2 linked regions of the Blastococcus colisei genome follow. The protein of the gene in region 2 interacts with the protein of the main gene of each other region in a pairwise test. Links are inferred from orthologs where the notes say so. Each region holds a gene or a part of one and is shown on either strand. Other genes may lie near its edges. The genes, in order: ftsZ and rlmN.

Region 1 (3,260 bases), 1.7 Mb from region 2 along the record:
GGCCGACTTCTCCTGCAGCTCCTGGGCGCGGTTCTCGCCGAAGTCCCGTTGCCCCAGGGCGGCCAGAGCGCGCACGTCCGCGGCCGGCCAGGTCTTGCTGACCGCCAGCAGGTGCACCGAGGACGGGTCCCGCCCGGCCGCCCGCGCGGCGGCGGCGATGCGCACCCGGACCGCGTGCAGGTTCTCTTCGAGTCCGGCCATGCCCGCATCCTCCCAGCCCGGAGGAAGCGCCCGACCGTGATTCAGCCGAGCCAGACGATGCCGGCCTGCCGCCCGGTGACGCCGTCGCGTCGATGGGAGAACAGATGCGGGTCCTCCACGGTGCACCGGGGGTCCTGGACCACCTCCGGGATCCCTGCCCTGCGGAGGATCTCCTCGACGCCGGCCCGAAGGTCGAGACCGGGGGTCCCGCGCCGGGTCGGCACCGCGGCGGACGGCGCGACGCGGGCGACGTCGGCCTGCATGTGCTCCGGGACCTCGTAGCAGGCACCGCACACCGCGGGGCCGAGCAGCGCCGTCACGTGCCGCGCACGGGCTCCCAGGCTCGCCATGGTCGAGAGGGCGGCGGGCAGCACTCCCCGCCGGACCCCCTCGCGGCCGGCGTGCACAGCGGCGACCACACCGGTGTCGTGCTCGGCCAGCAACACCGGGACGCAGTCGGCGACGAGGACACAGAGGACCAGGCCGGGCGTGGCGGTCACGAGCGCGTCGGTGTCGGGCACCGGACCGCTCGGGGGCCCGTCGACGATCGCGACGCCGGTGCCGTGCACCTGCGACATCCAGACCAGCCGGTCCTCGGGCACGGACAGTTCGCGCGCGACCCGGCTGCGGTTGGCGGCGACGTCGGCCGCGTCGTCGCCGACGTGGTCGCCGAGGTTGAAGGAGTCGTACGGAGAACGGGACCGGCCGCCCCGCCGGTCGGTGACGACCCGTCGGGGCCGTACCGCCGGCGGGGCGGCCGGGGTGGAGCTCATCCGGCAGCCCTGGCTGCACGCGTGCCGCTCACTGCTTGAGGAACTCCGGGATGTCCAGCTCTTCCTCGAAGTCCTCGTTGGACAGCGGGCGCCGCCCGGCGACCGGCCCCGGGATCGGCGGCAGCGGAGGCACGGTGATGCCCCCGCCGTTCACCGCCGGGGCGGGACGGGACGACGTCGCCGCGGGCCCCGCCGGGGCGGCGTCGTTCGCCGGCGCGGCAGGTGCTGCCTGGGTCGCCTGCGGGACGACCCGCCGCTCCCCCGCCGGCTGGTTGGCCGCCGGGGTCATCGGCCGCCGGTACGGCGGCAGGCCGGCGGGTGCGGCGGCAGCCCCTGCCGGTGCCCCACCGACGACTCCGGCGGTGGTGGCGTCCTTGCGGGTGGGACGGCCGCTGTCGAAGCCGGCGGCGATGACGGTGACCCGCACCTCGTCACCGAGGGCGTCGTCGATGACGGCGCCGAAGATGATGTTGGCGTCGGCGTGCGCGGCGTCGGACACCAGCGAGGCCGCCTCGTTGATCTCGAACAGGCCCAGGTCCGAGCCCCCGGAGATCGAGAGGAGCACCCCGTGGGCGCCCTCCATCGACGCCTCGAGCAGCGGGCTGGCGATCGCCTGCTCGGCGGCCAGCAGCGCGCGATTGTCGCCGCGCGCGCTGCCGATGCCCATCAGCGCCGAGCCCGCCCCCGACATCACCGACTTCACGTCGGCGAAGTCCAGGTTGATCAGGCCGGGCGTGGTGATCAGGTCGGTGATGCCCTGGACACCGGACAGCAGCACCTGGTCGGCGGTGCGGAAGGCGTCCATCACGCTGACGTTGCGATCGCCCAGCTGCAGCAGCCGGTCGTTCGGGATCACGATCAGCGTGTCGCACTCGTTGCGCAGCTCCTCGATGCCCGACTCGGCCTGGACCGCGCGCCGCTTGCCCTCGAAGGCGAACGGGCGGGTGACCACGCCGATGGTCAGGGCGCCGAGCTTGCGCGCGATGGATGCCACGACGGGCGCCCCACCGGTACCGGTGCCGCCGCCCTCGCCCGCCGTCACGAAGACCATGTCGGCCCCCTTGAGGACCTCCTCGATCTCCTCGCGGTGGTCCTCGGCGGCCTGACGGCCCACGTCGGGCTGGGCGCCGGCGCCCAGGCCACGGGTGAGCTCACGGCCGACGTCGAGCTTGACGTCGGCGTCGCTCATCAGCAGCGCCTGCGCGTCGGTGTTGATCGCGATGAACTCGACCCCCTTGAGGCCGACCTCGATCATGCGATTGACCGCGTTCACCCCGCCGCCGCCGATGCCGACGACCTTGATGACCGCTAGATAGTTGTGCGGAGGTGTCATGCGGCGCTCCCCAACTGGACCCTCATCCTCAAGTTCAGCCTTACAGTTATGTCAACTCGGTCGACGGAGATGAAGTTAGGTGGGCCCGGAGAGGCCCTACAAGCACCCTCCGCGGGTCGGCGTGTCGGTAGCCTCGTTTCGCACCGTTCCCTGGCGACCCGTTGGTCACATCGACACCACTAGCTGTGACGACCCGCCCCGAAAACGTCTCATGCCGGGGTGCAGACCCTGTGAGCTCCCTGGGTCGGGAACTCGCAAAAGAGATGTTGCGTGTCGGGCGTGTCGCGGACCGCGGCGTGTCGGTCCGCCAGGCCCGGTGGAGCGGTCCGGAACCGCGGGCACACCGTCCGCGACCGGCAGCGGATGGAACGGCCCCGCGTCAGGGGCCCGCCCGAGCGTGCGAGGGATGGGGGGACGCGGGGTCCTTCTCCTAGCGGAGCACCACCGCGTCGGGGGTGCTGACGTCGATCGTCCCGGCCGGCTCGAGGCCGCCGGCGTCGATCTCCTCGAGCAGCCCGACCAGCGCCGCGGATTTCGCCCGCGACTCCGACGCGTCGCCCCAGCGCACGAGCGTCCCGTCGGTCAGCGTCAGCGAGATGTCGTCGGGAGAGGCCGCGGCCGCCCCGGACACCTGGGCCCGGACGTCGGCCGGCAGCGCGCTCACCGCGGCGATGCCGGCGAGCGTGGCCGGATCCTGCGGCCCGGGCGAGGCGACATCGAGCGGCACGACCCCGTCGGGGGTGCTGCCGGTCACCATGTCGAAGAGCACGCCCTCGGCGTCGACGAGCGACCGGCGTCCCGGCTCGCCGACAACGGCGACCGGCACCCGTTCCACGACGGTGATGACGACGCTGTCGGGCCAGTTCCGGGTGACCTCCACCTCGGCGACCTGCGGCAGCCGGGCCACCCGCACCTCGGCGGCCTCGACGTCGACGCGCAGCAGCGGCGTCCCG
Region 2 (3,249 bases):
CATGCGCTCGCGTGGTCGGCGTCGGCCGCCCTCACGATGGACCGCCACACCGGGCTGGCGGACCTCGGTTCCCTGCTCCGCGCCGATCTGGGCCGCCCGGTCGTGCTGCCCGTCGGCGAGCCCGTCGGGGGCACGGTCACGCGGTTCGCCACCCCCGAGACCCACGCCGCGGTGGAGGCTGCCGGCATGTCATGCGCCGGGTGACCGCTCAAGCGATGGTGACGCCGATCAAGGAGCCGATCGCGTACGTGACGCCCGCTGCCAAGGCGCCGAACAGCATCTGGCGGAGGCCGGCGAACCACCACGGGCGCGGGGTGAATCGCGAGGACAGCGCACCGGCCGCCAGGAGGCCGAGACCGCCGAGCAGCAGCGCGGCCCACAGCACGGAGAAGCCGAGCAGGTAGGGCAGCAGCGGCAGCAGGGCACCGGCCGCGAAGGTGAGGAACGAGGAGACCGCCGCCGTCATCGGGGACGGCTTGTCCTCCGGGCTGAGCCCCAGCTCGGCGACGACGTGCAGCCGCAACGCCGTCTCCGGATCGCGGGAGAGCTGGACGGCGACCTTGCGTGCCAGCTGATCGTCGACACCCCGCACGCGCAGCATCTCGACCAGCTCCGCGAGCTCTCCCTGGGGGTTGCGCTCGAGCTCGCGGCGCTCCTTCTCCACCTCGAGGTCGAGCTGCTCGTTCTGCGTCTTCACCGACGTGTACTCGCCCAGCGCCATGGAGATCGCCCCGGCGACCATGCTGGCCGTCCCGGCCAGCACGATGGCGCGCGGCGTGCCGCCGCCACCCCCGACGCCGGCCACCAGCGCGGTGTTCGTGACCAGGCCGTCCATGGCCCCGAAGACGGCGGCCCGCAACCAGCCACCGGAGACGTCGGCGTGGCTGTGCTCGTGCGCCTCGGCCTCCGGAGCGGCGGTCACTCGTCGCCCTCGGCGCCCAGCTCCACCGGCGGCTCCACCGACGGCACCGGCACGGCGACACTCGGGACGCCTGCCACCTGGTCCGCGGCGGCGAGCTGGCCGCAGGCGCCGTCGATGTCCTGCCCGCGGGTGTCCCGGACCGTCGTCGCGACGCCGGCGGCGCGCAGCCGGGCGACGAACTCGCGCTGCGCGGGCAGCGGGCTGGCGTCCCAGGGGCTGCCCGGGGTCGGGTTCAGCGGGATGAGGTTCACGTGCGCGAGCTTCCCGGCCAACAGCCTGCCCAGGAGGTCCGCCCGGAACGGCTGGTCGTTGACGTCGCGGATCAGCGCGTACTCCACCGAATACCGGCGGCCGGTCTTCCGCGCGTAGGCGTCGGCGGCGTCGATGACCTCGCCGACCTTCCAGCGGGTGTTGATCGGCACCAGGGTGTCGCGCAGCTCGTCGTCGGGGGCGTGCAGGCTGACCGCCAGCGTGACGTTGCGCCCTTCCTCGGTGAGCCGCCGGATCGCCGGTACCAGCCCGACGGTCGACACCGTCACCGAGCGCTGGGACAGGCCGAGCCCGTGCGGGGCGGGGGTGAGCAGCGCGTCCAGGGTCTTCCGGACACGCGGGTAATTGGCCAGCGGCTCGCCCATGCCCATGAAGACGACGTTGGACAGCCGCCCCGGGCCGCCGTCGAGCTCGCCGTTGGCCATCGCCGCGGCCGCGGCGACCGCCTGCCCGATGATCTCGGCGGCGGACAGGTTGCGGGTGAGTCCCTGCTGGCCGGTGGCGCAGAACGGGCAGGCCATGCCGCACCCGGCCTGGCTGGAGATGCAGACGGTCGCCCGGTCGGGATAGCGCATCAGCACGCTCTCGACGAGCGCGCCGTCGTGCAGCCGCCACAGGGTCTTGCGGGTGCGCCCGTTGTCGGCGGTCTGGTGCCGGACGACGGTCAGCAAGCCGGGCAGCAGCGCCTCGGCGAGCGCCTCCCGGGCGTCGGCCGGGAGGTCGGTCATCTGCGCCGGGTCCGCCACGCCGCGGTAGAAGTGCCGGGCCAGCTGGTCGGCCCGGAAGGCCGGCTGCCCGAGCTCGGCGACCGCCGCGCGGGCCTCCTCGCGGGTGAGGTCGGCGAGGTGGCGCGGGGGGATCCCCCGGCGGGGGGCGTCGAAGACGAGGGGGAGGGCAGTCATGGCGTCGCCCATGGTCCCACTACCGTGCGCCGGGTGACGAAGCCCGAGACGGACCTCACCCCGCCGGAGGCCGTCCTCGACTCGGTCGGGGTGGGCCCGTGGAGCGGATCGTGGCCCAACGATCCCCGGTTCGACCCCGAACTCCTCGAGCACGGCGACCGGCGCAACGTCGTCGACCGCTACCGGTACTGGACCGTCGAGGCGATCGTGGCAGACCTCGACACCCGCCGGCACCCCTTCCACGTGGCCATCGAGAACTGGCGGCACGACCTGAACATCGGCACCGTCGTCCGGACGGCGAACGCGTTCCTCGCCGAGGCCGTGCACGTCGTCGGGAAGAAGCGCTGGAACCGGCGCGGCGCGATGGTGACCGACAGATATCAGCACGTCCGGCACCACCCCGACGTCGCTGAGCTGGTCGCCTGGGCCCGGACGGCGGACCTGCCGCTCCTGGCCGTCGACAACCTGCCGGGAGCCCGGCCGCTGGAGACGGCCGGGCTGCCGAGGGCCTGCGTGCTGCTGTTCGGGCAGGAGGGCACCGGCCTGTCGCAGGAGGCCCGTGACGCCGCGGACGGGGTGCTCTCCATCGCCCAGTACGGCTCCACCCGGTCGATCAACGCGGGGGTGGCTGCGGGCATCGCCATGCACGCGTGGATCCGACAACACGCGGTGTAGGCCGACAGGGTGCGCGGATGCGCACCTCCAGGACTCGGAAGTGCGCATCCGCGCACTACTGCCGGAGCGGATGGGGCGTCAGCGCCTCCGGGCGATGACGGCGAGCAGGCCGAGGATCACCAGGTCGACGGCCATGAACCCGAGCGCCTCCACCTCGTCGTACGCAGTGAGCTTCACCAGCCCGAAGACGAGGTCGACGAGCAGCACGCCGCCGAGCCAGCGGATGACCCGACGATCGCGGCCGAGCCGGGCGGCGCCGACGAGGTAGGCCACGGCCAGCGCGGTCGACCACGCCGCGACCGACCAGTCCACGCCCCCCTGGGGGTCGCCGCCCTGCTCGGCTGTGGCGAAGAACGTGAAGTACGCGGTGCCGTAGAGCTTGACGGCACCGAAGAGGGCGAGCAGGACCCGAGTGCCGTGCAGCACGGCGTCGCGCCGGATCGGGGGGCGAACAGCGGTGGTGGTCATGATCTCCTCCTG

The links.
Region 1: the proteins of rlmN (region 2) and ftsZ interact in binary tests that used the Escherichia coli proteins (3 or more experiments, as listed by UniProt). The link is inferred for Blastococcus colisei from one-to-one orthologs.

Annotation. Positions count from the first base shown.
Region 1 is NZ_VFQE01000001.1:2,978,729-2,981,988, forward strand. Bases 156-3,105 are described here. They hold ftsZ (cell division protein FtsZ), read right to left. Parts: upstream 2,308-3,105; coding sequence 1,003-2,307; downstream 156-1,002. Other genes in these bases: FHU33_RS14125 (YggS family pyridoxal phosphate-dependent enzyme), read right to left, coding at 156-201; pgeF (peptidoglycan editing factor PgeF), read right to left, coding at 243-974; FHU33_RS14140 (cell division protein FtsQ/DivIB), read right to left, coding at 2,738-3,105. In the rest of the region: more of FHU33_RS14125, read right to left, coding at 1-155; more of FHU33_RS14140, read right to left, coding at 3,106-3,260. UniProt on the Escherichia coli protein: Essential cell division protein that forms a contractile ring structure (Z ring) at the future cell division site. The regulation of the ring assembly controls the timing and the location of cell division.
Region 2 is NZ_VFQE01000001.1:1,307,305-1,310,553, reverse strand. The notes cover bases 7-2,945. They hold rlmN (dual-specificity RNA methyltransferase RlmN), read right to left. Parts: upstream 2,095-2,945; coding sequence 919-2,094; downstream 7-918. Other genes in these bases: FHU33_RS06265 (hypothetical protein), read right to left, coding at 2,848-2,945; FHU33_RS06270 (TrmH family RNA methyltransferase), read left to right, coding at 2,128-2,769; FHU33_RS06280 (VIT1/CCC1 transporter family protein), read right to left, coding at 209-922; FHU33_RS06285 (LCP family protein), read left to right, coding at 7-204. Outside these bases: more of FHU33_RS06285, read left to right, coding at 1-6; more of FHU33_RS06265, read right to left, coding at 2,946-3,237.